2 regions of the Micromonospora sp. NPDC051296 genome follow, and region 2 is predicted to be linked to the other one. Evidence: riboswitches for the same ligand, from Rfam matches in the RefSeq annotation. Region 2 holds a riboswitch; the other holds the start of a gene.
The links. A riboswitch is a leader RNA that binds a small molecule or an ion and turns the genes downstream of it on or off. The one in region 2 is predicted to bind cobalamin.
Positions count from the first base shown of each region.

Region 1: another riboswitch for cobalamin. It lies ahead of AB0M52_RS10075 (energy-coupling factor ABC transporter permease); the one in region 2 lies ahead of AB0M52_RS01810 (ribonucleoside-diphosphate reductase subunit alpha).

Region 1 covers NZ_JBFBAO010000064.1:1,469-12,476, reverse strand. Annotated here, with positions in the region: gene AB0M52_RS10135 (TadE/TadG family type IV pilus assembly protein) at 1-80, opposite strand, end outside; gene AB0M52_RS10130 (TadE family protein) at 65-508, opposite strand; gene AB0M52_RS10125 (hypothetical protein) at 512-709, opposite strand; gene AB0M52_RS10120 (type II secretion system F family protein) at 736-1,557, opposite strand; gene AB0M52_RS10115 (type II secretion system F family protein) at 1,593-2,468, opposite strand; gene AB0M52_RS10110 (CpaF/VirB11 family protein) at 2,499-4,022, opposite strand; gene AB0M52_RS10105 (ParA family protein) at 4,012-4,812, opposite strand; gene AB0M52_RS10100 (SAF domain-containing protein) at 4,815-5,474, opposite strand; gene AB0M52_RS10095 (hypothetical protein) at 5,471-6,517, opposite strand; gene AB0M52_RS10090 (hypothetical protein) at 6,511-7,077, opposite strand; partial or broken gene AB0M52_RS10085 (prepilin peptidase) at 7,676-7,993, shown strand; partial or broken gene AB0M52_RS10080 (DUF2267 domain-containing protein) at 8,012-8,404, opposite strand; cobalamin riboswitch at 8,453-8,627, shown strand; gene AB0M52_RS10075 (energy-coupling factor ABC transporter permease) at 8,657-9,346, shown strand; gene AB0M52_RS10070 (energy-coupling factor ABC transporter substrate-binding protein) at 9,343-9,672, shown strand; gene cbiQ (cobalt ECF transporter T component CbiQ) at 9,672-10,415, shown strand; gene AB0M52_RS10060 (ATP-binding cassette domain-containing protein) at 10,412-11,008, shown strand, end outside.
Region 2 covers NZ_JBFBAO010000008.1:26,475-37,482, forward strand. Annotated here, with positions in the region: gene AB0M52_RS01785 (TIM barrel protein) at 1-365, opposite strand, end outside; gene AB0M52_RS01790 (glyoxalase) at 744-1,490, opposite strand; gene AB0M52_RS01795 (LuxR C-terminal-related transcriptional regulator) at 1,618-3,549, opposite strand; gene AB0M52_RS01800 (Nramp family divalent metal transporter) at 3,837-5,087, shown strand; gene AB0M52_RS01805 (cupin domain-containing protein) at 5,129-6,262, shown strand; cobalamin riboswitch at 6,316-6,528, shown strand; gene AB0M52_RS01810 (ribonucleoside-diphosphate reductase subunit alpha) at 6,701-9,091, shown strand; gene AB0M52_RS01815 (ribonucleotide-diphosphate reductase subunit beta) at 9,133-10,128, shown strand; gene AB0M52_RS01820 (hypothetical protein) at 10,094-10,324, opposite strand; gene AB0M52_RS01825 (potassium transporter TrkA) at 10,422-10,649, shown strand; gene AB0M52_RS01830 (cation:proton antiporter) at 10,700-11,008, shown strand, end outside.

The DNA of each region.
Region 1 (11,008 bases), on a different contig from region 2:
AGCACCATCAACGCCACGAAGGCGGGCGCCAGGACGGCCACCTCGATCGATACCGAGCCCCGGCTCATGGTGCGGTCCATCGTTCCGCCGTCCCGTGTGCGGTCTGCCGAACGGAGAAGCTGATGCCCGGCACCACTGACAGGGACCGGCCGGTCACCGTGCACGTCACGTCGGTGGCCGTGGCGACGCAGCTCGGCCCCGGGTCGTCCCAGTCGACCAGCCAGTCTCCCGCCAGCTCGAGGAACTTGGCGGCCCGGGCCTCACCGGCCCCGTCGGGGGCCTGGTGGAGCCGCTGGGCGTTGACCCCGCTCTGCGCGGCGTTGAGCGCCGTGGAGCGGGCGACGAACACGGCGGCGACCTGGATCGCGGCGAAGACCATCAGCAGGATCGCCGGCAGCGCCACGGCCAGCTCGACCGGGTTGCCGCCCCGCTCCCGGTCGCCGGGCAGTCGGGGATGCCAGGTGGCCTTGGCCACCCGGCACCAGCCGGCGGACAGGGAACGGAGCATGGGTCACTTCGGGTTTTCGTGCTTCGGGATGTTGGTCATCCAGTCGTTGGCCGCGCCGAGGGCGGCGGCGGTCACCGCCATCGCCACGGCCACCAGGCCGAAGATGATCACGGCGGTGGGTACCGGGCTGTCGCCGCGGTCGCCGCGTAGCTCGGCCAGCCGCGCCCGTAGCGCGACGTGCAGGTAGGTGAGGACGGACATCGGTGCTCCTTCGTTGGGGGTCGGATTCAGAGGCGGGCCAGGAACGGGTAGATCGCGAAGCCGAGCAGGACGAAGACCAGCAGCGCGCCGGGGATGTCGAGCCGGCTGGTCACCCCCTCGGCCCGGGCCAGGTTGTCGGTACGGATCTGGTCGCGCAGTGAGTCGGCGCGGCTGCGTAGGGTCTCGTGCACCTGCGCGCCCTCGCTGCCGGAGGACCGCATGATCGCGCCGACGTCGCCCAGCTCCGGGATGCCGATCCGGTCGGCCAGGTCGCGCAACTCGTCCCAGGGCGAGTGCATCTGCATCTGGGCCATCCGCAGCGCCTCGGAGATCCGGTCGAAGACCCAGCCCTCGCAGATCGTGGCGGCCCGCTCCAGCGACTGCACCGGGCCGTGCGCGGCGGACAGTTGCAACGCGACCAGATCCAGGTAGGTGCAGACCGCCTGACGGAACTCGTCCCGGGCCGCGTCGGCGCGGGCCAGCACCGCCCGATGCGCCACCAGCGCGCAGAGCAGTGCCAGGCCGAGACTGCCCAGCACCGGTACGGCCAGCGGCAGCGCGACGCCGACGGTGAACAGCGTGACACTCAGCAGAACCGGCCCGGCCAGCCCGATCAGGGCCGACAGCAGCAGGGACAGCGCGTACTGCTCGGGCGTACGGTCGAGCAGGGCCAGTTGCCGGTGCGGTGGGCGCAGCCAGCGGGCCAAGCCGCTGAGCCATTCCAGGCGACGGTCGGCGGGGCCGACCCGGGCTCCGGGCGGCTGATGCAGCCGGCGCAACGCGGGGCCGAGCGCCGGGGTCGCCGGCACCAGCTCGCGGACCACCAGGAACACGCCCAGCCCGACCATGGCCCCGCCGCCGACGGCGAGGGTGAGCAACACGTTCACGCCACCACCTCCCGCGGATCGGGGGCGGGCAGGAAACGGGCCGGCCGGGGCGGCTGGCTCATCGAGCGCACCCAGGCCAGCAGGCCCACGAACGCGGTGCCGAGTATCGCCATCACCAGCTGACCGAACGGCGTGTCGTACGGCTGGACGTACTCGCGGTTCAGCAGCCCGTACCCGATGGTGGCCAGGGTCATCCCGGTGAGGAAGCGGACCGCGAACCGGGGCTGGGTGCGTTTGGCCTCGATCTCCCGTCGGGTGGCCACCTCGGCCGCCGCCGCCGAGGCGATCGAGCCGAGTACGTCGCCGAGCCGCTCGCCCCGGTCGGTGAGGTGCAGGATGAGCGCCGCGACGACCTGGTCACAGACCGGGTCGCCGATCTCGTCGGCGAAGGCCAGCAGGGCGGCACGGGCCAGCCAGCCGGCCTGGAGCCGGGCGGCGAGCAGGCGTACCTCCTCCTGGATCTCCTCTGGAGCGGTGGAGACCGTGCCGATGATCGCCTGCTGGAGCCCCTGCCCGGTGGCGGAGACGTCCTTGAGCCGGCGGGTCCACTCGCCGACCGCCTCGATCCGGGCGATGGCCCGCTGCTCGGCCCGGCCGACCGAGAAGAGCCATGGGGTGCCGGGTACCGCGACTGCGACCAGCAGGCCGACCACCGGCAGGCCGGTCAGGAGGAAGGCCAGCGCGCCGGCGACCAGTGCGCCGAGCAGCAGTGCCTGGTGCGCCCGCTGCTCGCGGACGGTGCTGCCGGAGCCGCGCCAGAGCCGGCCGAGCCCCGGACCCGCGCCCGGTGCCGGCCCGGGCGGTCGGCGGGTGCCGACGAGCGCGACGACCGTCAGCACCAGACCGGCCACGCAGGCCGCCCCGGAGACCATCGCGATGAGTTCGATGTCGTTGCGCACGGCTCACCGCCGACCGAGTCGGGTCTGCCGGGGCCGGCGCCAGGCGCCCTGGCCGGCTTCGATCCACCGGCTCAGCAGTCGGGCGTCGTAGCCCACCCGCAGCAGTTGGTCGCGGACCCGCTCGGGCAGGTGCCGGGGCACCGCCCGGCCGTCGGGCCCGGGGCCGAACACCTGCGTGGTGGTGATCCGGCTGCCCTCGCTGACGCCGAGCACCTCCTCGACGTGCGAGACGAACCGGTGCTTGCGCCCGCCGATCGCGGTCTCGTCCTCGACGGTGACGTAGACGATGAGGTCGAGCGCGTTGCCGGCCATCCGGCGGGCCTGGTCGACCGTCATCTCCCGGCCGTGCGCCAGCGCCAGCTCGATGATCCGCTCGCTCACCCCGCCCGGGGTACGGGCGTGGATGGTGCACATGGATCCACGGCTGGTGGTCATCGCCTGGAGCATCGGCACGATCTCCCGGGACCGCACCTCGCCGACGATGATCCGCAGTACGCCCATCCGCAGCGAGACCGGGATCAGGTCGGCGATGCTCACCTCGCCGGCCGGTCGGCCGTCCGGCCCGCGCTCGCCGTGCCCCTCCCTGGCCTCGAAGCTCATCACCGCCCGGTGCCGCTCGCTCCGGCGGGCCGGCAGCAGCTCGCGGCTCTCCTCCAGCAGCACGTACGGCTCGTCCGGCGGAATCTCGCTCATCAGCGCCCGGATCACCGTGGTCTTCCCGGCGCCGGCCAGCCCGGCGACCATGATGTTCAGCCCGGCCCGCATCGACGCGCGGAGGAAGTCGCGCAGCAGCGGGTCGACCATCTCGTCCAGGTCGCCCCGGGTGCCGGCCAGGTCGTCCAGGGTCACGTCGAGGGTGTTGTGCTTGCGGATCACCGCGTACGGGCGGTGGCTGACCAGGAACACCGCGGCCAGCCGGCTGCCGTCGGGCAGTTGCAGGTCGAGCGTGGGCTTCGAGGTGGACAGCGAGCGTTCGGTGGCCCCGGCCCGGCGGGCCGCCGCCTGGAGGATCTCCACCAGCTCGTCGTCGCTGTCGGCGATCGGCTCGGCCCAGTCCACGCCGCCGCCGTGCCGGGTGATGCGTACCTGGTCGCAGCCGAGGATGTGCACCTCCTCGATGGTGTCGTCGACCAGCAGCGTCTGGAGCCGGCCGAGGCCGGCCAGCTCGGCGGTGACCTGGTCGAGCAGCAGCCGCTCCTCGCCGGCGGCCATCGGGGTGCCGGCGCGGCGCACCGAGTCGGCGTACTCGGCGACCAGTTGGACCGCGAGCCGGGCCCGCTCGGTGTCCTCCTCGTCGACGCTGAACTCCCGGCCGCGCTGCCACCGGGTGAGCCGCTCGCTCAGCTCCCGGCGCAGCTCGCGGACCATCTGGAAGTCCACCCGCGGCCGGGGCGGCGGATCCGGCGGCAGCGTCACGACCGGCATCGGCGCCGGATGGTGGCCGTTGGCCGCGGGCAGCGGCGGAGCGGTTGAGGTCGCTCCCGGCGGTTGCCGGCGCGGGTCCGACGAGACCGGTTCAAATCGCATCGGGCACCCCCTGGGACACCGGCCACGCCAGCCGGGCCCGCCGCCGTTCCAACAGGGCGCCGACCGGCACCTCCAGCCCCCGGGCCGCGCGCAGCAGCGGCCGTCCGGCCCGCACGGTGCCGCCCAGGCTCAACACCTCGGCGGTACGCGGATCGTGCGGCAGCCGGGCGATCACCGGCAGCCGCAGCGCCTTGCTGATCTCGCTCTTGCCGTGCCCGCCGCCGACCAGCAGCAGCCGTAGCGTGCCCGGCTGCACCCGGTGCTCGGCGAAGTCCCGCTCGATGGCCTGGAGCATGGACCGGGTGCCGGACAGGTCGGGCAGTTGCGCCCGGCTCACCACCAGCACCACCGACGCGGCGCGCAGCAGCGGCCACGGCGGGCCGACCGCATGCAACCGGCCACAGTCGACGATCACGTCGTACGCCGGGTCACCGCGTTCCAACCCGGTGAAGAAGTCGGCGAACCGCTGCCAGAGCGGGGTCACGCTGCCGGCCTGCGCCGGGTCGACGACCCCGGGCAGCAGCAGCCGCTCGCGCCGCGGCGCGTCCAGGTCGACCAGTTGCGACCAGAACGCCGTCTCCAGGTTGCCGTCGCGCAGTTCGCCGACGGCCAGTTCGCCGATGCCGCGCGGCCCGTCCAGCGCGCCGCCCAGGTAGCCGGCGAGGACCGAGCCGCCGGCCGGGTCGCACTCGGCGAGGACCACCCGCCGGTGCCAGCTCAGCGCACAGGCCAGCGCGGTGGTGGTGACCCCCGGCGAGCCCTTGGCCGAGACCAGCGCGATGATCGCCATGCTCAGGCCGCCCGGGTCAGCACGACCGCGATCCGATCCTGCGCGGCCAATGCCACCACTGCGGGTACGTCGCGGACGGCGAGGGCCAGGTAGACCACCACCTCGTCCCGGCCGTCGGTGCTGACGGCGTCGGTGACGGTCGCGGTGAACCGGGTGGCTCCGGAGGACGTGCCGTTGCTGTCGTTGCTCGGGGTGCTGACCAGCAGTACCTCGTCGCCGGGACGGAGCTTCGGGGCGGGTACCTGGGCCGCCTTCAGGCCGAGGGCGAACTGCTGCTGCCCGGGGCCGAGCAGCGGATCGTCGGTGAGCTGGGCCATGGTCAGCAGCGTTCCCGGGGCGAGCGAGACGGCGGCCCGCATGCCGACCACGTCGGCGAGCTGGCCGGCCGGCACCGGGTCGAGCCCCTGCCCTCCGGCCACCTGCACCGACACCAGGTCATCAGCGCTGACCACGCTGCCGACCTCGACCGTCCGGGCCACCGCCAGATAGCTGCCGGTCGCCCGGACCGAGGTGACCGCGAACGCCGAGCCCAGCCCGCCGAGGGCGATCAACAGCACGGCCAGGCCGAGCAGCCCGGGGCGTACCCGACGTTGCCGGACCACCCGTGGTGGGGCGACCGGCGCGTCCACCGGAGGGGTTCCGTTTCGGGTCGCCACGCTCATCGGGTCACCACCTGAAGCTCGTTGATCTGGATTTCGACCGTGCCGGTGGTGCGGGTGACGCCGGGGATGTTCCCGGTCTGGCCGCTGCTGCTGCGCCACTCCACGCTCCAGTGCGTGGTCGCCTGGACCCGGTACGTGTCGGCCTTGGGGTAGCCGCGGTCGTAGCCGCAGTCGGGGGAGGGCTTGCCGGCGTGCCGCCCCTTGGCGTCATACCGGGTGCCGGGGCCGTCGCAGGTGACCGTGGCGCGGTTGCCCATGTCCCAGACGACCCGGTCGACCTTGGCCGTGATCGTGACCGTCAGGCCGCGATCCGAGGCGGAGGCGCTCAGCGGGCCGAACTGGTTGGGGCCGCGTTCGGCCCACATCCAGACCGGCAGGCCGACCAGTCCGGGGCCGATGTCCTTTCGTGGCGCGACGGAGGCTCGGGGTGCGAGCAGGCTGATCGAGGCCAGCGCCCGGCGGGCCAGTTCGTCCGGGTCCGGTGGGGCGCCGAAGCCCGGTGGCGGCGCGGGCAGCAGCACGGTCTGCTGGAGGCCGATCTCGCCCCCGTAGCAGGTACGCAGGTACCACTGCTCGCCCTCGGGGGCTTCCGGCTGCGGCTCGGCGAGCTTGTAGTAGCAGCCGTCGCTGCTGTTGAACCAGCCCAGCACGTCGTCGTAGCAGGCGATGGTGCGCCCGTTCCACTGGCAGACGCCCCCGCCTCCGCCACTTCCGTTGCCACCCCCGTTGTTTCCGCCGTTGCCGCCACCCCCGGGCGTGCCGGGGTCGTCGTCCCAGACGCTGCAGTTGGGTTGGGCGGGCGGGCATTCGGCACCGGGGTCGGCGGCGGTCGCCGGCACCGCCGGGCCGGTCGCCAGCAGCAGGGCCAGGGCAGCGCCGAGCAGCACCCGGCGGGCAGTTGCGGCCGGCGGACGGTCTCGGCGGTGCGGCCGGCGGTGGGCGGACGGGGCCAGGCCGAACCCAGCCCTGCCAGCCGCGCGGCGGGCTCCGCCGTCCGTGCGGCCGGCGTCGCGGTCGGTCCGTGGTGCGTTGCCGGTCAGCATGGCTGGTCCCGGTGGGCCGTGCCGGCGTTGATCAGCCAGCGACCGTCGGGATAGCGGGTGGCGGTGGCGGTGGCCAGGTGCCGGGAGCCGCGGGTGCCGGGCACCACCCGCTCGTCGGAGACGTAGACCATCCGGTAGCCGGTGGCGTCGAGGCAGTCCTGGATCTCCACGGTGGGCGGGCTCGAATCCAGGTTCACCGAGATCACGGTGGGCTCGGAACGAAGCGTTCCGGTGCTGACTGCGCCGTGCTCCCGGGCCTGCCGCAGGCTCACTCGGACCCGGGTGAGCAGCGGGTCGGCGAGGAATCGGGTCAGCTCCGGGTGTTGCGGATCGCTGCGCCGGCTCGCCGTGCGGGACGCGGCGAGGTAGCCGGTGTAGGCCGCGAGCGCCGCCTCTTCCGCCGCCCGCTCGTCGGTGTTCCGCTGGGCGCCGGCGGGCTTGCCCCGATCTGGCGCTGTCGTGGTGGCCGCCTCCTGCCCGCCGCCGCAGGCGGTGGTCGTACCGACCGCGGCCACCGCCACCAGGCCGGCCGTCCAGCGGCTCAGCTGCCGTGCTCGCACCCTCGTGCCCTCCTCGGTGCCGACCCGGCGACCGCCGTCACCGGCGTCAACGGGCATGCGGCAGCGCGGCCGGATGATTGTCTCCGGGCCTCTCCAATGCGCTGTTACATTTACACTTGTGGATCTATCGCAAATGCGCTGCCCCGGGTGTTCGTGTCCGTCGGACGTGGGTTGCGTCACATCCAAGGGGCGAGCATAGGCTGACGTCGGCCGATGCAACAGAGGCAATTCAAGTGAACACTCTGAGTTATGAGTGGTGGTGATGTCGGATGGTTACCGGGGTGTTGCCGGCGACTGTCGACCCCGGGTGGGTGTCGGGCCGGCGCGGTCGGCGGGGTGGGGCACCCGGTCTCGGGGTGGACCTCCAGTGGCGTGGTCGCGATGGGGCGGGAAATGGCATGTCGCCCGATCCGTCCCCCGCCAAATCGGTCCGGACTCGGCGTCAATTGCATTCCATGGGAATTGCATCTCCGCGTCCGGCGCAATTCGGCCGAGGGGTGACCGGCGCGGGGTGGGCCTCGCCGGGACGTTCGGCCCACTACCCGAACCGACTGGGCACACTACGCTCCGTGGTCACCGTCGATGCTGGACTGCCGGTATGACCCGGCCACGCGCCGCCGAACCGGTGGCCGACGAGAACCGGGCCGACGACGCGCCGCCGGAACGCCCCACAACCGCCGGACGACGGCGGCCGCGACCACTGGCCGTCCTGGCGGTCACCCCGCTGCTGCGGTACGCCGTCGCCCGGCACGCCGTACCTACGGGAACCGAGCGCCGGAGCGGATGTGACGCCTGCGGCGCATCGATCGGCCTGGACCGCCCGTGGCCGGCGCTCGGGCCGGCCGCCCGCTGCGGCGGGTGCCGGGCCCGGGTCGGCGCGCCACCGGCCACCGTCGAACTGGTCGCCGCCGCGGCCGTCGAACAGCTCCGCCGGCAGGTGCGCGATGACGTCGTCGTACTCGCCGGCGGCCACGGTCTCGCGGAGGGTGTCGAAGACCGCGCGGATGCCGGCCTGGGCCAGCTCCGGGTCGACGTCCGCCCGGCCGCCGACCCTTTGCACGAACACGTCGAGCCCGAACCGCTCGGCGTCCTCGTGCGGGGCGAAGGCGTACGCCCGTAGCCCTTCGGGTAGCTGATCGGCGAGGTCCCGCGCCTCGCCGCCGTCGATCCGCTCGGCCAGGGTGGTCAGCGTGGCCCGCGCGATCGCGGCCGCCTGCTCGGCTGACGCCCCTGTGCGGTTCGCCACAGAGTCGATGAACTGGTTGTCGTCCACCTCGCCGGCCCCCTTCTCGCCACGGATTGCGCGTCTACCCGGAAACCGGCGCATCAAACGGTGGTACAAACCGCACGTCTTGTGCCCGGAGGCGGGAAGCGGATACCGTCGCGCCGTCGCGGTAACGGGAAGCCGGTGTGAGACCGGCGCGGCCCTCGCCACTGTGACCGGGGAGCACGCTCCGACTTGCATGCCACTGGGCCCCACCGGGCCTGGGAAGGCCGGAGTACGCGACGATCCGGGAGCCAGGAGACCGACCCCGACGTGTGATCTCGTCCACGAGGTGTTGGAAGGGGAGGTCGACTCATGCACATCGCTGAGGGCTACCTACCACCGGTGCAGGCCGCGGCATGGTTCGCGGTCTCGACACCGTTCGTCATCCACGGCACCCGCAACCTGGTCCACCAGGTACGCGGAAACCCCGACGCGAAGCTGCTGCTCGGCGCGTCCGGGGCGTTCACCTTCGTCCTGTCGGCGCTGAAGATCCCATCGGTGACCGGCTCCTGTTCCCACCCCACCGGTGTCGGTCTGGGGGCGATCCTGTTCCGGGCACCCGTGATGAGCGTGCTCGGCACGATCGTGCTGCTGTTCCAGGCGCTGCTGCTGGCCCACGGCGGGCTCAGCACCCTCGGCGCGAACGTCTTCTCGATGGCGATCGTCGGCCCGTGGGTGGCGTACGGCGTCTTCGTGCTGGGTCGCCGGCTCGGCGCCGGCCTCGGGGTGTCGGTGTTCTGTGCCGCCGCCCTGGCCGACCTGGCCACCTACTGCGTGACCAGCGCGCAGCTCGCGCTGGCCTTCCCCGACCCGGACTCCGGGTTCGTCGGGGCGCTGGCCAAGTTCGGCTCCATCTTCGCGCTCACCCAGATCCCGCTGGCGATCAGCGAGGGGCTGCTCACCGTCCTGGTGGTCCGGCTGCTGACCCGGGTGAGCCCGCAGGAACTACGCCGGCTCGGGCTGCTGCGCCGCCCGGCCACGACCGGGGGAGCGGCGGCATGAAGTCCTTCGGCCGGATCAACCTGTTGCTGCTGCTCGCCGTGGTGGCGCTGGCCGTGGCGCCGCTGGCGCTCGGGCTGGGCAGTGGCGAGGAGCCGTTCACCGGCGCCGACGCGCTCGCCGAGGAAGCCATCGTCGCCGACCACCCCGACTACGAGCCGTGGTTCTCCTCGATCTACGAGCCGCCGTCGGGTGAGATCGAGTCGGCGCTGTTCGCCCTCCAGGCCGCCCTCGGCGCCGGCTTCCTCGGCTACTACTTCGGGGTCGCCCGGACCCGGCAGCGGCTGCGCGACGAGCGGACCGCCGGTGGGGACCCGGCCGCCGACTAGTGCTCGCGTTGGACGCGGCGGCGTACGCCAGCCCCTGGCGGCGCCGCCACCCGGCGGAGAAGGCCCTGCTCGCCCTGGGCCTGCTGGGCTGCGCGCTGCTCCTGCCGCCCTGGCCGGGAGCGGTACTGGTCGGGGTGACCGCGGCGGTGGCGCTGCTCGGGCCGGCGGCGCTGCCGCCCCGGCTGCTGGCCCGCGCGGCCCGCACCCCGCTGCTGTTCATCCTCACCGGGTCGGTGCCGATGCTGGTCGCGGTCTCCGGCCCGACCAGCGTCCGGTGGGCGCCGGACGGGATCGCCACGGCCGGGGCCACCGCCGGCCGGGCCACCGCCGCGCTGCTCTGCCTGCTGCTGTTCGCCGCCACCACGCCCCTGGCCGACGTGCTGCCCCGGCTGCACCGCGTCGGCGTGCCCACCGCGGTCACCGAGGTCGCCGCGTTGATCTACCGGATGCTGTTCCTGCTGCTGGACAGCGTGCACGCGGTGCGGCAGGCGCAGGCGGCTCGGCTCGGCTACCGCACCTGGGCCAGCACCTACCGATCCCTGGCCGGGCAGGCCGGCGCGGTGTTCCTCCGGGCCTTCTCGCTGGCCCGCCGGCTGGAGGAGGGGCTGGCCCTGCGCGGCTACACCGGCTCGCTCGCGGTACGTACCGAGGTCCGGCGGCCGTCGGCGGCGTTCCTCGCCACCACCGTGCTGCTGCTGGCCGGGCTGGTGCTGGCCACCCGACTGCTGGTGGTGAGCGGGTGAGCACACCGCTGCTGGAACTGCGGGCGGTCGGCTTCGGCTACGAGCCGGACCGGCCCGTCCTCACCGGGGTCGACCTCGTGGTGCCGGCCGGGCGGCGGATGGCCGTGCTGGGGCCCAACGGCGGCGGCAAGACCACCCTGTTCCGGCTGATGGTCGGCGCGCTGGCCGCCGAGAGCGGCACGGTGCTGGTCGGCGGGGTGCCGCTGCGCCGGAACCGGGCCGGCCTGCTCGCCGTACGCCAGCAGGTCCAACTCGTCCTCCAGGACCCTGACGACCAGTTGTTCGCCGCGACCGTCTGCCAGGACGTCTCCTTCGGACCGGTCAACCTCGGCCTGACCGACGAGCAGGTACGTCACCGCTGCGCCGAGGCCCTCGCCGCGTTGGAGATCAGCGACCTCGCCGACCGACCCACCCACCTGCTCTCGTACGGGCAACGCAAGCGGGTGGCCATCGCCGGGGCGGTGGCGTTGCGTCCACGGGTACTGATCCTCGACGAGCCGACGGCCGGGCTCGACCCGCTCGGGGTGGAGGCGCTGCTGCGTACCCTCGACGCCCTGCATCGCGGCGGCACCACGCTGCTGCTGGCGACGCAC
Region 2 (11,008 bases):
ACCCCGGTGGAGCGGACGCCGCGCAGCATCGGCGCCAGGTTCTGGCGGACCGCTGCCGGTTCGACGTGACCACCGGGACGGACCGTCAGGTCGACCGCCGCGTACCCCATCTCGGCGGCGGCCTCGCCCACCAGCACGCCGGTCTCGTACGGGTGGCTGTGGGCGTATGCCTGGGTGGTGAGCCACTGGAGGTGGCGGGAGAAGATCGTCCAGGTGATCCGGGGTGGTCGACGGGTGGGGCGGTCCGGCCGCGGAGCCTGGCGGTGGCTCGGCGCGGCGGCCGCCGGTGATGGGATCGCCATCAGCGGGGAGACAGCCAGCAGGCCGGACGAGCCGGCGCCGTAGAGGAAGTTGCGACGTCTCATCAACATCTCCTGTGTTCGCATAGCGAACTCTCGTACGTATAGCGCAAAGCGTATAGCCGCTGTTACAGGCATGTCAATGACTGAAAACGGGGGATTAACAGGAAAGCTTCCACTGGGCGGAAACCGACAGGGTTTGTCGCCAGGCGGCTCAACCGCCTATCGGTGTGGGTGCCACCGGGTCCGGTCGCGTGGTGCCCGACGGTGGCGACGGCGCCCGTGATTTTGTTACATCTGCCGTCTGGTGGATTACCCGGACGATGCTTCGTGCCATTTCTGTCGGCTAGCTTCGGAAATCGCCCGGAAAGGCGCGGCGCGAATAGCGGAATTCGCGGAGAGAAGATCGGGAACGCCGGAGCCGGTCGCCTGGATCGGGGTAGGTCAGGTCGCGTCGGGCAGCCAGGGTTCGAGGATACTGGGATCCGCGACGGCCTGGCGCACTTGATCACGCTCCGGCTCGGTCAGCGAAAGGGCCTGGAGCCGATCACCCCAGTCAGGCACCCGCTCCGGCTCGTCCAACGCGATCGACAACTCGATCAACCCGGCGAGTGCCCGAGCCTGTTCGACGGGCGGCGCGGCGTCACCGTGCCGGCGCAGCCCGGAGTTGAGCGCCCGGAACGCCGCCCGGTCGTCGCTCTTGAACTCGCGCAGGATCCGCGCGTTGTCGAGGACCCGAGCCAGCCCGGTCAGCTGCTTCGAGCCGCCGTACTCCAGTTCCGCAGGCTCGTCGCGGGTGATGAAGATGATGGTGTTGCCCGACGGGTCGACGACGCTGAACCGCGACGCACCGGGCCGGTAGCGGGTGATCCGGGGCAACCCCCGGGCGAGCACCTTGCCGTAGGTGCGGCGCATCGCCTCGGTGAACGCCGCGTGGTAGGGCGCGACCGCGTCGACCATCACCAGGCAGCCGCCGCTGCTCTCGGCCGCCGGGTCGAGGTCGCGCGGCGCCGGGCCGTAGTGCAACTCGAAGCCGCTCCACCGGAAGGCGAGGTAGATGTACGGCTTTCGCTGCTCGTACGTCACCGCGAAGCCGAGCGCCCGCCAGAACGCGATCGTCTCCTCGGCCGACGTGCAGGGCAGTAGCGGCACCGTGGTCTCGTTCGGCTGGACTTGATCGACGGTCGTCATCGACGGGCTCCCCGGGTCCGGATCGGCATCCCGGCCAGTGTGGCAGCGTCCACGCCGCGGTAGAGGCAGGCCCGGCACGGCGGGACCCGGCGGGGATGTGATCTGTCCAGGCGGTCACCGCCGCCGTTCAGTCCGCCGATCTCCGGTGCTGATCCCAGGCGCGTACCAGCTGTAGTCGGGTGCGGATGCCGAGCTTCTGGTAGATCGACCGGAGGTGGGTGTCCACCGTGTGGAAGGAGACGAACAGGCTCCCGGCCGCCTGCTGTTTCGTGGCACCGGCGGCGAGCATCTCGGCCACCCGTGCCTCCGCCGGAGTGAGCGAGTCGAGCCCGGTCCGGAGTTGGCCGCCGGCCGGTTGCCGCCGTGTCCGCCGGGCCAACTCGGCGGCCCGGTGTTCGGCCGTGCGCTGGTCGCCCAGGGCGCCGATCCGCCCGTACAGGCCGGCCGCTTCCCGCGCCGCCTCCCGGGCCTGCGTCCGCCGTAGCTGCGGGCTGTGCGCCAGGTCGAGCAGCGCGTCGGCGAGGGCCGGCCGGGCGGCGGTGGTGCGCAGCCCGTCGACTGCCGCCCGCAGCGCGCCCGCGTCCCGCTCGACCAGGCCGCGGGTCTGGTCGGCGAGTGCCCGCCACAGCGGCACCGGCGTACAGACCGCCACCTGATCGACCAGCTCGGCCACCCGGCCGGCGGCGCGTGGATCCCCGCCGGCCAGGGCGGCGCGGACCAGCCGGGGCCCGAGCTGCGGCACGGGAAGCAGTGACCGGACCGAGCGGTGCAGGTCGGCGAGCGCGCCGGCGAGCATTCGTGGTTGCTCGGCCAGGGCGAGGTCGGCGGCGGCGACACCGCCGGCGAGCGTCCACATCGTACTGTCCGGCCACCGGCGGTCGACGTCGAGGCAGTCGCGCAGGCTGGCGCGGGCCGCCTCCGGCTCGCCACGGCGGTAGCGCACCTCGGCGACCACCGCGACGAGCAGCGCGCGTACCTCCTGGCTGAGTTCGTGCGCGCGGGCGCCGAGCGTCGTGGCGGCCACGGCGGCCGCCTCGGAAAGCTCGCCCACCGCGATCATCCGCAGGCAGTCCAGGGCGATGATCAGAACACCCGGGGTGCCGGTCGGCGTCGCCTCGTCGCACGCCCTCCGGGTCGCGGCCCGGGCCTCGTCGTACCGGCCGAGGCCGAGCTGGGCGAAGATCCGCTCGGAGCGGATCAGCGCCGCCTCCCGCCGGGCCACCGGAGCGTCCGGATCCAGGGTGGCCAGGACGGCGCTGGCGCCGGGCAGGTCGCCTATCGACAGGCGACGGGCGGCGCGGCCGAGCGCCAGGTGGATCGCCGAGGCGGATGTGCCGTCGTCGGCGTGGGCGCTGCCCGCCTCGCGCAGCAGGGCGTCGGCGTCGGGGTGCCCCAGCCGGGCCGCGAGCGCGCTGACCATCGCCAACAGCGTGCTGCGGCTACCCGGGTCCAGCCGCTCCTGCGCCAGCGCGCCGCGCAGGCAGGCGAAGGCGACCGACGGCTGCTGTCCGGCGTAGATGCCCGCGAGACGGCCGAGCACCTGGCTCCGGTACGCCCCACCGGCACGGTCCGTGGCGATCTCCGCCGCCAGCAGCCGCAGCGCCTGGGACCCGCGCCCGGCGAGCACCAGATTGTCCGCCATGGCGAGCAGCCAGCGGCGCCGTTGCGGGACGTCGCCGGCGGTGTCCCGGCCCTGGGCGGCGAGCAGCAGGTCGGCCAGCGCCGAGGGTTCGGCGGCGGAGGAATCCACGAACGCGTCGATCAGCTCCGGGTCGACCCGGCCGGTGAGGGTGAGCGCGGCGGTCGCGTGCCGTACCGCGGCGGTCGGGGCGGCGGTCACCAGCACGGCCGCCGCCCGGGTGTGCAGCAGGCCCCGCGTCGAGGCGGAGAGGGAGTCGAGGATCTGCGTCGGGCAGGCCGCGGGGCCGAACTCGATGCCGCCCGGCGTCTCGGCCAGCAGTCCCTGGGCGAACGCGGCGTCCAGGGCGGCGGCGAGCGCGAGGTCGTCGATCCCGGTCATCGCCCGGAGCAGCCAGACCGGGCAGGGACGTTCACCCACCGCCACGACCCGCAAGAGGGTCCGGTCGAGGGGTACGCCGACCGCCGCCGGGTCTGACGTCGTGTCGCGGAAGGGTGAATCGGACAATGGCGTTCCCCCCGGTGGTCACCGGCGTACTGGCAGGTCGTCCTGCGACCCGAGCGTAGCCACGGCGGGTGGGGCGGGCGGCCGGATCAGCGGCGTCGTCGTCGTTTGCACCGCAACGTCCCGGGCGTCCGGGATCCGGTACAGCGGATTGGCGCGATCACGGGATGTAGCGACCCGGTGGCGGGTTGAGCATCGGAAGCATGGCAACGACCATCCTGCGACCGCAGTCGGAGAGCCGACGCCCCGCCATGACGGCCCTGCTCGGCCCGGGCTTCGTCGCGGCGATCGCGTACGTGGACCCGGGCAACGTCGCCACCAACCTGACCGCCGGTGCCACCACCGGTTACCTGCTCGTCTGGGTGGTGGTGGCGGCGAGCCTGATCGCGATCCTGGTCCAGTTCCAGGCCGCCAAACTCGGGGTGGCCACCGGCCGGAGCCTGCCGCAGCTGAGCCGGGAACGGCTCCCGAAGCGGCTCAACAAGCTGCTCTGGGTACAGGCCGAACTCGTCATCCTCGCCACCGACCTGGCCGAGTTCGTCGGGGCGGCGATCGGCATGTGGCTGCTGTTCGGCATGCCGATGCCGCTGGCCGCGGGGTGTACCGCGATCGCCGCCATGCTGATGCTCGAACTGCGCCGGCGGGGCCGCAGCCGCCCGTTCGAACTGATGAGCGCCGCGGCCCTGCTGCTGATCGGCGCCGGCGTCGCCTACAACCTGGTGACCACCGGCCACCAGTCGCCCACCGAGGCACTCGGCGGCTTCGTGCCCCGATTCGAGGGCTCCGCCTCGGTGCTGCTGGCGATGGGCATCGTCGGTGCGACCGTCATGCCGCACGCCATCTACCTGCACTCGGCTATCGCCCGGCGGGAGGGGGCGGTCCCGGATTCGGCCTGGCGGTCGCCGACACTGGTCCGGCGGGCGCTGCGGCTCGACTGCGGCATCGCGCTCGGCGCGGCCACCATGGTCAACGTTTCGATGATCGCGCTCGGGGTCGGCCTCGCCGGTGCCAGCGCCGGCACCTGGACCGGGGACCTGCTCGAGGCGCACGCCGAGTTGGGTACCCGGATCGGCGGCTTCGCCGCACTGATGTTCGCCATCACGCTGCTCGCCTCCGGCCTGTCCTCCAGCGGCGTGGGCACCCTCGCCGGGGACGTGGTGATGTCGGGTTTCCTCAGCCGGCAGATCCCGGTACGGCTGCGCCGGCTGATCACCATGGCGCCGGCCATCGTGGCGCTGATGATCGGCGTACCGCTGACCATGCTGCTGGTGCTCAGCCAGGTGCTGATCTGCCTCGGCGTGCCGATCGCCCTGTTCCTGCTCGTCTACTTCTGCCGCGACCGGCGTCTGATGGGCCCGCTGGTCAACTCCCGGGCGACCACCGTGGTGGCGACGGTCGCCGGTGGTGCCGTCGCCGCCGTCGGCTGCGCCCTTCCGCTGCTGCTCCTGCTCTGACCTACCCGACACCGTTCCGACCCATGTGAGGAGTTGATCCGATGCCGAGCAACGATCCCGCGCCGCGCCGCGGCGACCAGGGCGGCCCGCCCATCACCGGACGCAACGTCGAGCTGGAGCGGCAGAACCCCGACCTGCTGGTCCCGCCCACCACGGACAGCCGGCTGGTGCCCAACCTCAAGTTCTCCTTCTCCCAGGCGCACACCCGGGTCGAGAAGGGCGGCTGGACCCGCGAGGTCACCATCCGGGACCTGCCGATCGCCACCCAGATGGCCGGGGTCCAGTTCGGACTGGAGCCGGGCGCCTACCGCGAGATCCACTGGCATCAGGAGTCGGAGTGGGCCTACATGCTCAGCGGCAGCTGCCGGATCAGCGCGGTGGACCACGAGGGGCGCAACTTCACCGAGGACGTCCGGGCCGGCGACCTGTGGTTCTTCCCGCAGGGCATCCCGCACCACATCCAGGCCCTGCAGGACGGCGCGCAGTTCCTGCTGGTCTTCAACGACGGCACCTTCTCGGAGAACAACACCTTCCTGCTCAGCGACTTCTTCGCGCACACGCCCAAGCCGGTGCTGGCGAAGAACTTCGGCTGGTCGATGGAGCAGATGGCCGACCTGGCCGAGCGGGAGAAGTACATCTTCGCCGGCGACGTGCCGCCGCCGCTGTCGATGGACCGCATCGTCAGCCCGACCGGCGACGTGCCGCGCAGCTTCAAGCACCGGATGACCGCGCAGGCCCCGGAGCACTTCCGCGGCGGCACGGTACGGATCACCGACTCGACCAACTTCGCCGCCTCCACGACCACCGCCGCCGCTCTGGTCGAGGTGGAGCCGGGCGGAATGCGGGAGCTGCACTGGCACCCGACCACCGACGAGTGGCAGTACTACATCTCCGGCCGGGCACGGATGGGCGTGTTCGCCGCGTCGGCCGCCGCCCGTACGTTCGACTTCCAGGCCGGTGACGTCGGCTACGTGCCGTTCGCCTACGGGCACTACGTCGAGAACATCGGCGACGAGCCGCTGGTCTTCCTGGAACTGTTCCGGCATCCCCGGTTCGAGGACATCTCGGTGATGCAGTGGATGGCCAACACCCCGCACGAGGTCATCGCCGACACCATCAACGTGTCGCAGTCGCTGGTCGACGCACTACCGCAGAGCAAGCAGGTGGTGATCTAGACGACACGCCGAAGCCGACATGTGGGGTGTGACTTCCCGACCGTCCCCCATATATGGTGTCCGCAGCAACTGGTTCGGCCGCTCCTCCAGGGCGGTCGAGGCAACAGGGAACCCGGTGGAAATCCGGGACTGCCCCGCAGCGGTAAGTGGGAACGACCGCCGTCATCAGCACTGGGCCACCGGCCTGGGAAGCGACGGCCAGTAGGGGACCGGCGAACCGGTCACGCCCGCGAGTCCGAAGACCTGCCAGCGTGCCGCCCACCCAGACCGGGTGGGCGGCGGTCCGAGGCCGCGCGGGACGGCCGACGCCACTTCCGACGCGCTCCTGCCGCGTGTCGATCGTCGGTGTCCACTCCCGCGCGCCCAGGGCCTCCGGTCCGAGAACCAGGCTCGCGAGGAGTAGTGGTGACAGTCACCGAGGTAGTCCCGGCCCACGGCATCGTCGTAGACGATCCGGCCGTACCCGACCAGCGCCCGTCGCGGGTGCGCGTACGCACCCGCGACGGCGCCACCGAGGCGGTGGACGTCGACGCGCTCGCCCGGGCGGTGCAGCGGTGGTCGGGTGACCTCGCCGACGTGGACCCCCACCGGGTGGCGACCCGCACCGTCGCCGGCCTGTACGACGGCGTCACCGCCGACGAGGTGGACCGGCTCGCCATCGCCACCGCCGCCGACCTGATCGGCGAGGAACCGCAGTACTCGCGGCTGGCCGCCCGCCTGCTGGCCCGACAGATCGGCGTGGAGGTCGCCGGGCAGGGCGTCACCTCGTTCAGCGGGGCGATCCGCGGCGCCCACGCCGAGGGACTGATCGGCGACGCGACCGCGGCCTTCGTCGCCGACCATGCCGGCGTCCTCGACGCCGCCGTCGATCCGGACGGTGACCTGCGGTTCGAGTACTTCGGGCTGCGTACGGTCCACGACCGCTACCTGCTGCGCCACCCGACCAGCCGACTACTGCTGGAGACGCCGCAGTACTGGCTGCTGCGGGTGGCCTGCGGGCTGTCGAGCACACCGGCGGAGGCAATCGACTTCTACCGGCTGATGTCCAGCCTGGCGTACCTGCCCAGCTCGCCGACGCTGTTCAACTCCGGCACCCGGCACACCCAGATGTCCTCCTGCTACCTGGTCGACTCCCCGCGCGACGAACTGGACTCGATCTACCAGCGGTACGCGCAGGTGGCGAACCTGTCCAAGTTCGCCGGTGGCATCGGCATCGCCTTCTCCCGGGTCCGCTCCCGGGGTGCGTTGATCCGGGGCACCAACGGCCGCTCCAACGGCATCGTGCCGTGGCTGCGGACGCTGGACGCCAGCGTCGCCGCGGTCAACCAGGGTGGCCGCCGCAAGGGCGCAGCCTGCGTCTACCTGGAGCCGTGGCATCCGGACATCGAGGAGTTCCTCCAGCTGCGGGACAACACCGGTGAGGACGCCCGGCGTACCCACAACCTCAACCTGGCCAACTGGATACCCGACGAGTTCATGCGCCGGGTGGAGGCCGACGGGATGTGGTCGCTGTTCGACCCGGACGAGGTGCCGGAGCTGCCCGACCTGTGGGGCGCGGAGTTCGACGCCGCGTACCGGGCCGCCGAGCAGCAGGGCCGCGCGGTGCGGCAGGTCGCGGCCCGGGAGCTGTACGGGCGGATGATGCGCACCCTGGCCCAGACCGGCAACGGGTGGATGACGTTCAAGGACGCCGCCAACCGGCTGTGCAACCAGACCGCCGAGCCGGGCAATGTGGTGCACCTGTCCAACCTCTGCACCGAGATCGTCGAGGTGTCCAGCGACGTTGAGACGGCGGTCTGCAACCTCGGTTCGGTGAACCTGGCCGCACACCTGCGCGACGGCGGCATCGACTGGGAGCGGCTGCGGTCGACGGTGCGTACCGCGGTCACCTTCCTGGACCGGGTCATCGACATCAACTACTACCCGACCCCGCAGGCGGCGGCGAGCAACCCGCGCTGGCGGCCGGTCGGCCTCGGGCTGATGGGGTTGCAGGACGTGTTCTTCGCGCTGCGGCTGCCGTTCGACTCACCGCAGGCGCGCGAGCTGTCCACCCGGGTCAGCGAGGAGCTGTACCTGACCGCCCTGGAGACCTCCGCCGAGCTGGCCGAACAGTTCGGCGCGCACCCGGCGTTCGCCGCCACCCGGGCCGCCCGGGGGCAGCTCCAGCCCGATCTGTGGGGCGTCGCCGGCACCCAGTCGCAGCGGTGGGCGGCGCTGCGGCAGCGGGTCGCCGCGCACGGGTTGCGCAACTCGCTGCTGGTGGCGATCGCGCCGACGGCCACCATCGCCTCCATCGCCGGCTGCTATGAGTGCATCGAGCCGCAGGTGTCCAACGTGTTCAAGCGCGAGACGCTGTCCGGGGAGTTCCTCCAGGTGAACACGGCGCTGGTGGGGGAGTTGAAGGCACGCGGGCTGTGGACCGAGCGGGTCCGCGCCGAAATCAAGCGGGCCGACGGCTCCGTCCAGGGCCTCCAGGAGCTTCCGGCGGCGGTACGCGAGCTGTTCCGTACCGCGTGGGAGCTGCCACAGCGGGCGCTGATCGACCTGGCCGCGGCCCGCGCGCCCTTCATCGACCAGTCCCAGTCGCTGAACCTGTTCATGGCCGACCCGACCATCGGCAAGCTCTCCTCGATGTACCTGTACGCCTGGAAGTCCGGGCTGAAGACCGCCTACTACCTGCGTTCCCGGCCGGCCACCCGGATCCAGCAGACCACCGTCACCCCGGCCCGCGCCGCCGCGACCGGCCTGCTCGACGTCGTCGCCGCGCCGGTCGACCCGGCGTTGGCCTGCTCGCTGGAGAACCCGGAGAGCTGCGAGGCGTGCCAGTGACTGCCGCCGATATCGACCACTCGACCACGAGGACCTCGCACATGCTGCTCGACCCCGGGATGGACCTGACCCTCCGCCCGATGCGCTACCCGCACTTCTTCGACCGGTTCCGAGACGCCATCAAGAACACCTGGACGGTGGAGGAAGTCGACCTGCACTCCGACCTGACCGACCTGGACCGGCTCTCGCCGGCGGAGCGGCACCTGGTCAGCCGGCTGGTGGCGTTCTTCGCCACCGGCGACACCATCGTCGCCAACAACCTGGTGCTCAACCTCTACCAGCACGTCAACAGCCCCGAGGGTCGGCTCTACCTGTCCCGGCAGCTGTTCGAGGAGGCGGTGCACGTCCAGTTCTACCTCAACCTGCTCGACACCTACGTACCCGACGAGGAGGAACGCGCCGCCGCCTTCGCCGCGGTGGAGAACATTCCGTCGATCCGGCGCAAGGCCGAGTTCTGCTTCCGCTGGATCGACTCGCTGCACGAACTGCGCGAGTTGCGTACCCGGGAGGACCGGCGGGCCTTCCTGCTGAACCTGATCTGCTTCGCCGCCTGCATCGAGGGGCTGTTCTTCTACGGGGCCTTCGCCTACGTCTACTTCCTGCGCTCCCGGGGCCTGCTGCACGGCCTGGCCTCCGGCACCAACTGGGTGTTCCGCGACGAGTCCATGCACATGGCCTTCGCGTTCGACGTGGTCGAGACGGTCCGCCGGGAGGAGCCGGACCTGTTCGACGACGACCTCGCCGACCAGGTACGCCAGATGCTCACCGAGGCGGTCGAGTGCGAGGCGCAGTTCGCCGAGGACCTGGTCGGCCAGGGGGTACCCGGCCTGACCCTGGCCGACATGCGCGAGTACCTGCAGTATGTGGCCGACCAGCGGTTGGCCCAGCTCGGCATCGCCCCGCGCTACGGGTCGAAGAACCCGTTCGCCTTCATGGAGTTGCAGGACGTGCAGGAGCTGTCCAACTTCTTCGAGCGCCGGGTGTCGGCGTACCAGGTCGGCGTCACCGGCACGGTCGCCTTCGACGACGACTTCTGAACGCGACCGGGGGCCGGCCCGCAACGGGCCGGCCCCCGACCCCGCCGTCGTATATCCGGGCGGCGGACCGGGTCGGGATGTAGAGCGAGTCGGACAGCCGCCGGGCCGGCGCCGGCTCGGCGACGCCGATCTGCTCGCCGGTCGGGTCGACGAACCGGACGCCGCCACCCGGGGCGCAGTGCTCGGCGGTGAGCATGCCCCGGCCGACCTCCCACCCGGGTCCGCCATCTCCGGTCTCGTCGGCAGGCTCGTACCATTGCGCTGAGATCGCGACTGCGCAGCGGGGAGGGGCCATGGGCAAGGGGATTTATGTGCAGGAACTGCCGGGAATCGGCAAGCGGTACGACGTCGACCTGGGCAGCAACACCCAGCGGATATCGATCGTGGTGCGCCGGGACGGCACCCGTGACCTGTACGTCTTCGCCGCTGGCGCGGACGACCCGGTGGCCGTGATCGACATGTCGGAGGAGCAGGCCCGCAAGGTGGGCGCGCTGCTGGCCGGCACCTACTTCACCGAGTAGTCACTCCGCTTCCCATACGCCTCGTCCAGCCCACTCCAGGAGTCTTCACCGTGCACGCTGACCTCGTGGGCTTCGGCGCCCTTGTGCTGATAGCGGGCCTGCTGGCCCGCTTCGGCCGCCGGATCAACCTGCCCACCGTGCCGTTCTTCATGCTCGCCGGCATCCTGCTCGGGCCGGGCACCCCCGGCCCCGTGCTGGTCGCCCACCCCGAGGACCTGAGCCTGCTCGCCTCCCTCGGCCTGGTGCTGCTGCTGTTCCACCTGGGCGTCGAGTTCCCGGTCGAACAGGTCCTCGGCAGCGGCAAGCGGCTGTTCGTCGCGGCCGGCTCGTACATCGCGCTCAACGTCGGCGCCGGACTG